DNA from 3 places in the Nonomuraea sp. NPDC048892 genome. Region 1 is predicted to be linked to each of the others. Evidence: riboswitches for the same ligand, from Rfam matches in the RefSeq annotation. Region 1 holds a riboswitch; each other region holds the start of a gene.

Region 1 (4,181 bases):
TAGCGGTGCTCGTGGGCGTCCAGCCAGACCACCTGGTCACAGCCGTTCTCCACCGCCTGCCGCTGTGCGACGAAGGCCGCGGCGTAGTTGCCGCCGCACTTGGCGAAGCCGGTGCCGCCGGGGGCGGCCCTGGTGTACTCGGTGGACAGCCAGACGGAGACGGGCTTGAGGCCGCCGGTGAAGTACGAAGCCGCCGGCGAGGCGATGACCATGTACTTGTAGGTCTTCGACGGGTAGTTGACGCCCAGCCCCGCCTGCGTGGCGATCATGAAGGGGCGCAGGTAGAGGCTGTGGCCCTCGGTGGTGGGCACCCACTCCTTGTCGGTCTGGACGAGGAGCTCCAGCGAGTCGACGAAGGTCTCCTCGGGCAGTTCCGGCATGGCCATGCGCGCGGCCGAGCGGTTGAAGCGGGCGGCGTTCGCGTAGGGGCGGAAGGTCACGATCGACCCGCTGAGCTGGCGATACGCCTTGAGGCCCTCGAACAGCTCCTGCGCGTAGTGGAAGACCGAGGTGGCGGGGTCGAGCTGCAGCGGCCCGTACGGCAGCAGCCGGGCGTCGTGCCAGCCCTGGCCCTCGGTGTAGTCGATCGAGATCATGTGATCCGTGAAGGTCTGCCCGAAACCGGGGTCCGCCAGTACCTGCTCCCGCTCGGCCGCGGTGCGAGCGTGGTCGGATAGCTGCACGTCGAAGCTGAGCTTCTGAGCGATGGTCATGACGGCGGTCCTTCTCTCTGCGGTCTACCGAAAATCTACCGAAATCTACCGAAAGTTACCGGATCTACGGGGTCTGCCCGCCGGCTGCGGGCCCGCCGCGATGAGCGGCCATGCCCGTAAGGCAGTCCGTACTTCCTATTGTCTCGCCATATGGGATAGCAAGGGGCCAAAGGGGTGGTTAGTCCTTTTGGCCGCTGGATTCGCCTGCGCGGTCGCCGGAACCCGCACACGAAAAAGCGCCCGGCAGCCCTCCTCGGACCGCCAGGCGCTTGATCGGGGCTAGGCGGTCCTAGCCGGATACTCGCGCGGTGATGTCGTCGCCGATCTCGTGGGTGGTGCGACCGGCCCAGCCGGCCAGGCGCTCGACGATGTCGTCGGCGACCGCCTGCTCGACCTTGGCCGCCTCGGCGCGCAGGCCGAGATGGTCGAGGAGCATGGCGACGGACAGGATGGTCGCGGTGGGGTCGGCCTTGCCCTGGCCGGCGATGTCGGGCGCGCTGCCGTGGACCGGCTCGAACATGCTGGGCGCGGTCCGCTCGGGGTTGATGTTGCCGCTGGCCGCCAGGCCGATGCCGCCGGCGATGGCCGCGCCGAGGTCGGTGATGATGTCGCCGAACAGGTTGTCGGTGACGATCACATCGAAGCGCTCGGGCTGGGTGACGAAGAACATCGAGGCCGCGTCGATGTGGCTGTAGTCGGTGGTGACCTCGGGGTATTCCTCGGCCACGCGGTTGACCGTGCGCTGCCACAGGTCGCCGGCGTAGGACAGCACATTCGTCTTGTGGACGAGCGTGAGCTTCTTGCGCGGCCGCGACTTGGCCTGCTCGAACGCGTAACGCACCACGCGCTCGACGCCGTGGGCGGTGTTGAGCGACTCCTGGGTGGCGATCTCGTGGGGCGTGCCCCGCCGCATGGCCCCGCCGGTGCCGGCATAGAGGCCCTCGGTGCCCTCGCGGACGACGATCATGTCGATGTCCTCGGTGGGCGTGTCGGCCAGCGGCGTCTCCACGCCGGGGAACAGCTTGACCGGTCGCAGGTTGACGTAGTGGTCGAAGGTGAACCGCAGGCGCAGCAGCAGGTCGCGCTCCAGGATGCCGGGCGGCACGCTGGGGTCGCCGATGGCGCCGAGCAGGATCGCGTCGAAGCCGCGCAGCTCCTCCAGCACCGAGTCGGGCAGCGTCTCGCCCGTGCGGTGGTAGCGTGCGGCCCCCAGCTCGTAGTGGGTGGGCTCGATCTTCGTACCCACGGCCTCCAGGACCTTGAGTCCTTCGGCGACGACCTCGGTGCCGATGCCATCCCCGGGGATGACGGCCAAGCGGATGTTACGCGACTCCATGGGCTGTACCTTACCGGCTCGTCTCGTCTGACGAACACACCATCTCAAGGTCCGGACGTCCGATTTGGGGGGTTTACGACCTCTTGACCCATTCGCTAAAGTCCATCGGGCCTAATCCACACAACCGCTGTGTGGAGCCGGGGACCCATCTCTCCCCCAGGGGCGAATCGGCGCCCAGCGCGCCGTAGGGCTGTCTTCCAGGCCCGAGCCCGTCAGCTAACCCGGCCGGCCCCATGGAAGGACAAGTGCTCTGTCTCGCATCGCCATCGTCCTGGCGGCCGCGGCCGCCGGACTCACCTTGGCCACCCCAGCAGCCCAGGCAGCCACCCCCGACGACGACACCACCACCCTGACCGGCGCCGAGATCAGGCGCATCCAGGAGAAGCAACTCCCCGTTCCCGCCTGGAAGATCGCCATCAGATACGCCATGGACAAACGCGGCACCCCGTACGTCTGGGGCGGAGCGAGCAGGCAGGGCTACGACTGCTCGGGGCTGATGCTCCGGGCCTACGAGGCGGCCGGGATCGAACTCCCGCGCACCGCCGCGCAACAGTTCGGCGCGTTCTCCAGGAAGATCTCCTGGGACCACCTCAAGCCCGGTGACCTGGTCTTCTTCAGCGGGCTCGGTCACGTGGGCATGATCTCCAAACCCGGCTACATGGTCCACTCGCCGCACACGGGCGACGTGGTGAAGGAGGAGAAGCTCTCCGACTGGCGCAGGCAGGCGTTCGTCGGAGCGGTCCGGCCGGATCGCGCGGGCGTACGCGAGTGGAAGCAGGTGCTCGAACACCGCGAGGAGACCGGCCCCACCCCGCTCACCGCCTCCGTGGAGTGAGCCGCACGAGATAGACGGCGAGTGGGCGGCGGCCGCGCGGGGCCGCCGCCCACCCGCACCCGCCGCGCGCGCGGCCGCAGAGAGCGCGGAGCCGCCGTCCGCCCCACCCGCCGTGCGCCGCGCGCGCGGACGTAGCGTGAAGGCATGTCACCCGAGAAGGTGCACCTGACGGAGGAGAAGGCCACCCTCCTCGCCACGCTCTACGGCAGGGCGCTCGACGCCCGATCCCCCCGCCCGATCCTCGGCGACCGCATGGCCGCGGAGACGCTCGACCGGATCGAGCACGGTTTCGGCAGAATGGGCATGACCCCGGGCAGTGCCGCCGCGGTCGCGCTCAGGGCACGTTTCCTGGACAGGTGGGCCGCCGGGTTCCTCGACGCCCACCCCAAGGCCACGGTGCTGCACCTGGGCTGCGGGCTCGACACGCGTGTACACCGGCTCGATCCGCCGGACTCCGTCCGCTGGTACGACGTGGACTATCCCGAGGTGGTGGAGCTGCGCCGGCGGCTGTTCCCCGAACGCCGGGCCTACGCCACGGTGGGCACGTCGGTGACCGACCTGGCCTGGCTGGAGCGGGTCCCCGCCGACGCCCCCGCGCTGGTCGTGGCCGAGGGCCTGCTCTACTACCTGGACCCGGACGGCGGCCGGGCGCTGCTGCGGGCCATCGTGGAGCGGTTCCCCAGTGGCCTGTTCGTCTTCGACGCGCTGAGCTCGTTCGGGCTGCGGCTGCAACGGCTGAACAGGCCGGTGCGGAAGGCCGGGGCCACGATGCACTGGGGCATCGACGGCCCCGCCGAGCTGACGGCGATCCATCCGGGCCTGCGCTGCCTGTCGGCGGTGAGCGCGTTCGACATCGACGGGTTCGACCTGCTGTCGGTCACCCACCGCGTCGTGGCCCGGATCGCCTCACTGGTGCCGGGGATGCGGCGGACCGCGGTGTTCTACCGGCTGGAGTTCTGAAAGGCGCCGCCATCTAGCTGCGCTCCAGCCGCGCTCTAGCCGGGTTCTAGCCCTGTTCTACTGCCCGGAGCTCTGCGGAGCGCCGCCGTTGTCGCGCCGGTCCAGTGCCATCTGCACGGCCTCGACCGCCTCGTCCTCGTGGTCGTCGGCACGGTTCCAGGCATACATCTCGTACATGTCACTCATCTCATTTCGCGGACGTCGTTCGACTGGGAAGCCGGACTCCGGTCGGGAATCCGACCGGGCCTGATCGCGTGGTCCGGGTCACGGACCGGACGGAGGGACTTGACGGCCGACGCACACGCCGCACACCGCGACGGGTCGTCGACCTGCCCTA
Region 2 (4,181 bases), on a different contig from region 1:
ACCGTAGTCCTGCTGGCCATAGCCCTGCTGGCCGTAGCCGGGCTGGGACTGCTGCTGCTGTCCGTAGCCCTGCTGCTGACCGTACTGGGGCTGCTGGCCGTATTGCTGCTGCTGGCCGTAGCCCTGCTGGCCGTAGCCGGGCTGGGACTGCTGCTGCTGTCCGTAGCCCTGCTGCTGGCCGTACTGGGGCTGCTGCCCATAGGCGTCGTCCGCCCGGTAGCCGACCACAGTGACGTCGGGGTCGGGCTCGCCGGGGTGGCGGCCCGAGTTCTGCTGCCCGTAAGGGGTGCCGGGGGCAGAGTTTTCTCCGGAGTCGTCCTGTGGATACGGCGGCTGTCCGGTGCTCACCGTGTCACCTCGCTTCGAGTGCGCATGTGGCACGTGTCAGGACACATGCCTGTGCTGCCCAACGTATCGACATAGGTATCAACAATCACCTTTCCATCTGGTCAAGGTCCGCGTCACCCGATGTCAGATGGAGCAGCATGCGGGTGTTGCCCAGGGTGTTCGGTTTGACGTGTTCCAGGTCGAGGAACTCCGCCACGCCCTCGTCGTAGGAGGCGAGAAGTTCGGCGTACACCTCGGGTGAGACGGGGGTGCCCTGTATCGGGCGGAACCCGAGTCTCGCGAAGAAATCGACCTCAAAAGTTAGACAGAATACACGCCGCAGACCCAGATCCGTCGCCTGCTGTATCAGCGCCGAGACGATCCGATGGCCGACGCCCATGCCCCGGCACTCGGGATCCACGGCCACGGTGCGGACCTCCGCGAGGTCCTCCCACAGCACGTGGAGCGCGCCGCAGCCGACTACCTGCCCGCCCCGCTCGGCCACCCAGAACTCCTGCACGTCTTCGTACAGGGTCACTGTGGCCTTCTCCAGGAGCCGCGGGCCCGCGCCCGCGTAGGTGTCCACTAGCCTCCTGACCGTGCGCACATCCGGCGTGCGGGCACGCCGGACCACCACCGCGGTCTCGGGCATCGTCAGTTCGGCCACCTGCTCCATGGCTCTCCAGAGTACAGATGTCATTACGGCTCGGCCCTAACTGCCATGTCCCGGCCCATCCTGTTACATGACCCGGTCATATGGGCGCGTCCCTGGCGCCGACCTCGCGGCTGCGGCGGAAGCAAGGGCAAAGGGGACATAAAGTCGCTTCTGTACGAGTGACCACGAGATCACCTTGTGACCCTTCGGTTGTGAAACCTCTACAGACTCGGCAGTTCTGGTTGAGCACGAACCCGGAGTGCATTAGTGTCCTGCGACGATGTCCCCCACGTGTCACAACGTGAGGGACACGCCCAATTCCCGTGAGGGAAGCCGGGGACCCGCCGGTGACGACCCCCATCGTCACCACTGGGGTGAATCCGAATCGTTCGGTAGGGCTGCTCCGGCCCGAACCCGTCAGCTAACCCGGTAGGCGTCCATGAGAGGAGCTCGTTGGTGAAGCGCACGCACGACGGTGGGGGGAAGACGGCGGGCAAGCACGCCCGCCCTCCGGAACGACCTCGGCGGCCACACCGCTTCGGTGTGGTGAGTCTCACGATCGCCGCGGTCCTCCTCGCGATCCCCGTCGCCTCGGCGTCCGCCGATCCCAAGCCCTCGCTCAAGGAGCTGGCCAAGCGGGTCGAGAAGATGCACACCGAGATCGAGACGCTGAGCGAGCAGTACAACGGCCAGCGGGAGAAGCTCAAGACCGCCAAGAAGGCCGCAGAGGCCGCGAAGAAGACCCTGGCCACCAGTGAGGCCGATCTCGCCGCCAAGCGGGCCAAGGCCGCCATGCTCGCCGAGAACGCCTACATCACGGGCGGCCTGGGCCGGGTGCTGGCGTTCACCACCTCCAAGGACCCCGACACCTTCCTCGACCGCGCCGCCACCACGTACGTGCTGGAGCAGCAGCAGGGCGAGGCGGTCAACCAGGTCACCAAGGCCAGGGCGGCCGCCGAGCGGGCCAGGGCCGGCGCCAAGGCGCGCATCGACGAGGTCGAGCAGCTCGTCAACGAGCTGGGCGGCAAGCGCGACAAGATCACCAAGCTGGTCACCAAGGTCGAGAGCAACCTGTTCAGCCGGGCGCTGGGCGAGGCCGGGCGGCCCGGCACCCGCGCGACCCGCGTCGACCTGCCGATCGTCGGCGCCGGCAAGGCCGCCCAGGCCGCGCGCTGGGCGCTCACACAGCAGCTCAAGCCGTACGTCTGGGGCGCCGAGGGGCCGAGCTCCTTCGACTGCTCCGGTCTGGTCATGGCCGCCTACCAGAGGGTGGGCATCTCACTGCCCCACTACACCGGCAGCCAGTGGACGGCGGGCCGGCACATCCCGCGCGAGCAGATGCGGCCGGGCGACCTGGTGTTCTTCTACAGCGACCTGCACCACGTCGGCATCTATCTCGGCGGCGGCATGATGGTGCACGCGCCGCGGACCGGTGACGTGGTGCGCATCGCCTCGATCGCCAACCGGCCGTTCGCCGGCGCCGTACGCATCGCCGACTGAGCCCCTGCCCACGGCTCGCCGGCGCTGTCGCCAGACGTGCCCGCCGCTAGATCAGCTGGCGGCGGGCCGCCCAGGCCACGGCCTCGATCGCCGTGGCCACGCCGATGCGGTCGCAGATGCCGCGCAATCGCCGACGTACGGTACGACCGCTGATGTCCAGACGTCTGCCCACCCGGTCAACCGTGACTCCCTTGGCCAGCTCCGACAGCAACGCAAGATCGGCATGACTCAGCTCGACGCCTTCAGTGAGCACATCCATCGGGAGCCCTCCCCCCCAACAGCTGAACTTGGGCCTCTCAAGTGGGCCGAAGTCGCTCCTCGCAGACGTTAAACGCATCCTGGAAAGGTCGTCAAGCATGACAATCCGAGCTCTTGACGAGCGCTATTGACATGATCCGATATATATGACGCACTCGCGATATGTCGCTAATGATCGTCGGGCGATACGCGAAGTCATCGAGCCTTCCGCGCAGGCCGGATCCGCAATGACGAACGCGGTGGACGTGCTGGGTTTTGATCCATTCGACGGCGAATTTCTGCGTGATCCTTATCCCCGTCATCGCGATCTTCGCGCCTGGACCGCTTTGTTCCGCACGCGCGTCTGATCACTCGCAGCCACCACGCACGTCCTCCGCACCCTGCCGCTCCGCGATCCGCGCTGCGGTCGCGGCACCGCGCCCATGGCCGGCACAGGCCCAGGTCAGCAGGCCGGGCCGCTCGTACGGACGGACCCGCAGGAGCGCACCTGGCCGCGCGCCCTGGTGATCAGGGCGTCACTTTCCGCAGGTGCCGGCGTCCGAGCCCGCGCCTGGAGGTGATCACCGGCGACCTGCTCGCCGCTCCGCCCGGCGAGCCCGCTCTCGGGTCCGCTCCGGCGTGGTCACTTCCGGACACGACGATCAGCGAACCGCTCGGAGCGCCTGCGGAGGATCACGAACGGAGCCGCGGCCGTAGTGAGATCCTGGCGCGCGCCTTGACCCGATGCTTACAGCGGCGCTCGGGCCGGGAACCGGGCGGGCCGGAAGGGAGTTTCACGACTACGCCGTGACGAGAGTGCGGGAGCTGAGAGCCCGAGTCGGCCTCATCGCCGACGGCTGAGGCCAGGCGCACCCCGGCGCACCGGGGCGGGACCGGTGCGCACCCGGGCGGGGCCGGTTCGATCCCGGGCAAGGCCCGGCGCGGCCCGACGGGGCCGCGCCGGGTGACCGTGACTCAGTGGGTGGGCTTGACCAGCGGGAACAGGATCGTCTCGCGAATGTTCCTGCCGGTGAACGCCATGATCATCCGGTCGATGCCGGCGCCCATGCCCCCTGTGGGCGGCATGGCGTATTCGAGCGCCTGCAAGAAGTCCTCGTCGACCTGCATGGCCTCGGGGTCGCCCCCGGCCGCCAGCAGCGACTGCTCCACCAGCCGGCGCCGCTGCTCGATCGGGTCGTTGAGCTCGGAGTAGGCGGTGCCCAGCTCGGTGCCGAAGCCGATCAGGTCCCACTTCTCGGTCAGCAGCGGGTCGTCGCGGTGGTTGCGGGCCAGCGGGGACGTCTCCAGCGGATAGTCCATCACGAACGTGGGCTGGACCAGCGTGTGCTCGACCAGCGCCTCGAACAGCTCCTGCACGATCTTGCCCGAGCCCCACTTCGGGTCCCAGTGGATCTCGCGCCGGTCGGCCAGCTTGCGCAGCTCCTCCAGGGTGGTGGAGGTG
Region 3 (4,181 bases), on a different contig from region 1:
CGGCTCGAACACCACCGGATAGACGAACGACGCCGCCACCGTCAGCGCGAACGCGCCCGCCGCCGCCGGGATCCACCAGCGCCTGACCCTGCGGGCCAGCGCCATCAGGGCCAGCAGCATCACGCAGAGCAGGAACGCCTCCACGCCCATGCTCTTCAGCCGGTCCCCCGCCCAGCTCGACCAGTTCTGGACCGACAGGCCGTAGTCGCGCAGGATCGTCTCGTACCAGACGCCCAGCGGCCACCTGACCAGCTCGGTGATCGCGGTGATCAGCACGACGCCGAGGATCACCCGCAGCCACCACGGGCCTTTCAGCCGCCCTGTCACCTTCGCGCCGAACGGGGTGGCGACGAGGAGGCCGGCGAAGACGAGCGTGAGGGCGAGCGAGAGGTAGGCGGGCAGGCTGGTGGCCGCGTCGAACGCGCGCGCCTTCGCGATCTGGGCGGCGGTGAAGTCGCGGGACGGGTCCGGCGGGCCGCCGATCAGCGCCTGCCACGGCGTGCTGAACACGGCCACGGCCAGGACGGCGAGGCCGAGCAGCACGAGCGTGATCGCCGCCGGCCGCCTGAGGCCGCTGTCGGAATCCGGCTCCCGCTCCCCCACAGCTCCCTCCTCCCCTCCGTCCGGCCTGTCACGCGTCTCTCCAGACCCTGGGCTGGGCCCTGGGGCGGGTTCCGGGGCGGGGGTGGTGTCGCCGGGGCCGGGTGGGTTCGTGGCGGTCACCGCCGTCGTGGCGCCGTCCGGGGGCTCGTCCTGCCTCGGTGAGTCCTCCGTGTCCTGCCGTTCGCTCATCTGGCTCCCCTTCACCCGAGCTGATCCCGCACGTACGCGCGCCACCGTGCCGTCAGTGTGGCGGCCGTGAGTCCTCGCGCGGCGAGCGCCCGGTCGGCGCCGGTCGTCCTGGCCGCGCGGTAGAGCCTCACCAGGGTCTCCTCGCCGAACCGGTCGGCGAGGAAGCGACACGCCAGCCACGCCTCCTGGTACGCGCGCGCCGGCCGCGCCGGGTCCCGGCCGTCCGCCGCGAAGTCCGCGGGGCCGGGCAGCGCGTCCGGCAGGCGTCCCGCGCGTACCTCGGCGGCCAGTTCGGCGGCGATGGTCGTCACGGGCAGCCCGGCGTCGCGGTAGCCCACGTAGTCGGCGAACCCTTCGTACAGCCAGATCGGGAGCCCGTCGGTGCCCGCTGTGACGTGGGTAAGCTCGTGGGCGAGCACCACGTCCTTGCCGGTGGGGGTGAGGGTGGCGAAGAGCTCGGGAACGACGATCACGCGCCCGCCGTCGGCCAGCGCGGCCAGCCCGTCGACCCGGGCCACCCGCGCCAGGCGGGCGGCGTCCCGGGCGGAGTCCGGCACGATCACCAGCGGGCGCACCGGCCGGCCGAGCACCCGGGCGACCCTGAGCCCGGCCCTGTCGGCCCTCGCCGCCAGCTCCTCCAGCCCGTCGCCACCGCTGCCGTCGCCGTCCTTGCCGCCGCCCTTGTCGTCGCCTGCAGCGCCGCGGGCGTCTTCACCGCCGCTGCCGCCACCGCTGCCGTCGCCGGGGCCCACGACCGTGGAGAGCCGTCCGCGGCGGATCACCGTGCCGCGGCCCGGCCAGAGGTCGCGCGCCTCCGGGGGAAGGATCGGGGAGTCGTGGAGCGGCGCGCCGCCGGAGGCGATGAGCAGCAGGCAGGCCACCACGGCTCGTCGGCTCACCTGCTCGGACACGAAGCCCGATCGTAGCCGGACCCGCACGGACTTCATCCCGGCCGATCCGCCGCCGCCCACGCGGGCCGGTCCACACCGCCGTTCCGGCCGCCCGGCCCCACAGGGTGACACGGACGTGCCATGGGGATCCTGAACGTGCCCTGGCGTGCCTCGCGGGTGGCCGTAGGTGCGCCGTGAGGGCCGGGGACGGGCCGGGGGCGGCCCTGGACGTGTGAGAGGCGCCTTGGACGTGCGAGAGCCCCGTCCGGATCCGGGAAGGCTTTCCGTGGATCCGGGCGGGGCTTCTTCACATGCCGGGACGGACCGCGCCGACGAATGACGACCGGCGCCAACCGCCCAGCTTGTCGATGCGCACCCGTTCGCCTGTCCGAGGCGAGTGGATCATCTTGCCCTTGCCGACGTACATGCCGACGTGGCCGAGCCCGTTGAAGAACATGAGATCACCGGGCTTCAACCGCCGCCAGGAGATCTTGTTCCTGATGCGGGCGAACTGGCTGCTCGCCACCCGCGGGAGCTTCACTCCGGCTCTCTTCCAGGCGAACTGGACGAGACCGGAGCAGTCAAACGAACCAGGTCCTGTGGCTCCGTATCGGTACGGGTCACCGATCTGGTTCTTGGCCACGGCGACGGCCTTGCGGGCCTTCGTTTGCTGCCGAGCGACCTTGGCTGCCCTTCGCTGGGCGGCCGTGACCTTCTTCGAGGTCTTGGCGGTGGTTTCCGCCTTCACCGTCGTGACGGTCGATTCGCTCGTCGTCTCCGCCTGAGCCGTTGGGGCAAGGAGGATGGAACCTCCGGCCGTCACGGTCATGGTGAGCGCTACGCCACTCAGGGCAAGGCGGGACAGACGGGGGTTATGCAGGGAGCTGGACAGGATTTCTCCTTGTGTCTTCCACGAACGCCTACCGGGTTAGCTGACGGATTCGGGCCTGGAAGTCGCCCTACGGCGCGATAAGCGCGCCGATTCACCCCTGATCCCTGGGGAAACGTGGGATCGCTGGGTCCCCGGCTCCGTGCCTCCTGGCTGCACGGATTCGGCAGGTCGAAGCCCCGATGAAATGACATGGGGATATCGGGGAACGACCGGCGGATTTCTATCTGTCGCACATCGAGAGGGGACCGATGCGGGTTCGCGGGGCCATGGCTTGTGCACCGCGACGACGCCAGAAGCTACGCCGAAAGTTCAAGGATCGGCAAAGCGTGAGCCCGGCTGTAAAGATCAGACAGAGGACTTTGTCAGATTCGAAACCCCTGCTGGAACACCAGGTTATGTTATGGAAGTGTGACCCTGCTCACACTTGAGCGGGCCCAAGATTGTCAGGTCCAAGTTGTCGCTTATGTCACAGATTTCCCGTTTAAATCACGCGTTCGGGACCTGGGAGCGCTCCCGAGGCTTGTGCCCGCCTTAAGGGAGGGTCACGGCAGATTTCCGGATATGTACGGCGGCGGCCGTAGGCATCAACACAGGCCACAAGGCATTCCAGAACGCGACTCCGTCTCACGAACGATGATCCATAGTAGGATGAGGCAGAAAAAATCCCGCCGCCGGCCGAGAGCGGCCGGACGGCGGGATCGGAAACCGGCGCTACGGACGCACGGCCCCCACCAGCGTGCTGCCGTACGACGAGAGCTTGACCACCTTGACGACGTCACCCGTCTGCGGCGCGTGCACGATCTGCCCGTTGCCCGCGTAGATGCTGACGTGCCCGAGCCCCGCGCTGAAGATGAGGTCACCGGGCTGCAGCGACTTGAGGTCCACCTTGCGGTTGGCTCCCCACGCCCACTGCTGCCACGTCGTACGGGGCAGCGAGACCCCGGCCGCCCGCCAGGCCGCCTGGGTCAGCCCCGAGCAGTCGTACGAGCTCGGCCCCGTGGCACCGAACCGGTACGGCTTGCCCACCTGTGCGAACGCGAACCGCAGCACCGCCGCCGCGCTGCCGGAGGCGGGGCCGGTGTACTTCAGGCCCACGCTGTTGGGGTTGCCCGGGTTGTAGGCCCCCAGCTTCTCCAGCAGCTTCTTCTGATCCTTGATCAGCTTGAGGATCTCCGCGCGTTCCTTCTCGACGCCGTCGCGCTCCTTGTCGGCGTCCTGCAGCGCCTTCTGCGCCTTGCCCCGCTCGACCTTCAGGCCCCGGTTCTCCCGGTCGAAGGCCGCCAGCTTCTCGGCCTTCTCCTGCGAGACCTGCCCGGCCAGGGCCAGCCCGGCGAGCATGTCCTGCGGGTTGGGCGCGCCGAAGATGCCGGGCCACGAGGTGACGTCGTTGCCGGCCTGGTAGCTGGAGACCGCCATGCCGACGACCTCGGCCCGCAGGTCCGCGACCGTGGCCAGCTTGCGCTTGTAGCTCGCGTTGAGCTCGCCGTACGTGGACTTGGCCTTCTTGTAGCGCTCGGTCGCCGTGTTGTAGCGGTCGACGACCTTGTCGGCCTTGTCGTTGAGCTTGTCGAGCTTGGCCTTCGCCTGCGCGAGCGTGGGTTTGGGGT

What was found. Region 1 has a riboswitch for cyclic di-AMP ahead of AB0C28_RS49635 (C40 family peptidase). Riboswitches for the same ligand answer to the same signal wherever they lie in the genome.
Region 2: it holds a riboswitch for cyclic di-AMP, as region 1 does, so the genes downstream of both, AB0C28_RS00035 (C40 family peptidase) here and AB0C28_RS49635 (C40 family peptidase) in region 1, are expected to answer to the same signal.
Region 3: it holds a riboswitch for cyclic di-AMP, as region 1 does, so the genes downstream of both, AB0C28_RS25440 (C40 family peptidase) here and AB0C28_RS49635 (C40 family peptidase) in region 1, are expected to answer to the same signal.

Annotation. Positions count from the first base shown of each region.
Region 1 covers NZ_JBEZFZ010000033.1:56,059-60,239, reverse strand. The annotation lists gene AB0C28_RS49645 (branched-chain amino acid aminotransferase) at 1-713, opposite strand, end outside; gene AB0C28_RS49640 (3-isopropylmalate dehydrogenase) at 1,003-2,049, opposite strand; cyclic di-AMP (ydaO/yuaA leader) riboswitch at 2,148-2,294, shown strand; gene AB0C28_RS49635 (C40 family peptidase) at 2,348-2,884, shown strand; gene AB0C28_RS49630 (class I SAM-dependent methyltransferase) at 3,029-3,844, shown strand.
Region 2 covers NZ_JBEZFZ010000001.1:5,693-9,873, forward strand. The annotation lists gene AB0C28_RS00025 (hypothetical protein) at 1-423, shown strand, start outside; gene AB0C28_RS00030 (amino-acid N-acetyltransferase) at 434-1,003, opposite strand; cyclic di-AMP (ydaO/yuaA leader) riboswitch at 1,284-1,433, shown strand; gene AB0C28_RS00035 (C40 family peptidase) at 1,439-2,482, shown strand; gene AB0C28_RS00040 (LuxR C-terminal-related transcriptional regulator) at 2,529-2,741, opposite strand; gene AB0C28_RS00045 (hypothetical protein) at 2,887-3,087, shown strand; gene lysX (bifunctional lysylphosphatidylglycerol synthetase/lysine--tRNA ligase LysX) at 3,695-4,181, opposite strand, start outside.
Region 3 covers NZ_JBEZFZ010000007.1:299,154-303,334, reverse strand. The annotation lists gene AB0C28_RS25450 (M48 family metallopeptidase) at 1-792, opposite strand, end outside; gene AB0C28_RS25445 (hypothetical protein) at 804-1,703, opposite strand; gene AB0C28_RS25440 (C40 family peptidase) at 1,990-2,511, opposite strand; cyclic di-AMP (ydaO/yuaA leader) riboswitch at 2,585-2,750, opposite strand; gene AB0C28_RS25435 (C40 family peptidase) at 3,286-4,181, opposite strand, start outside.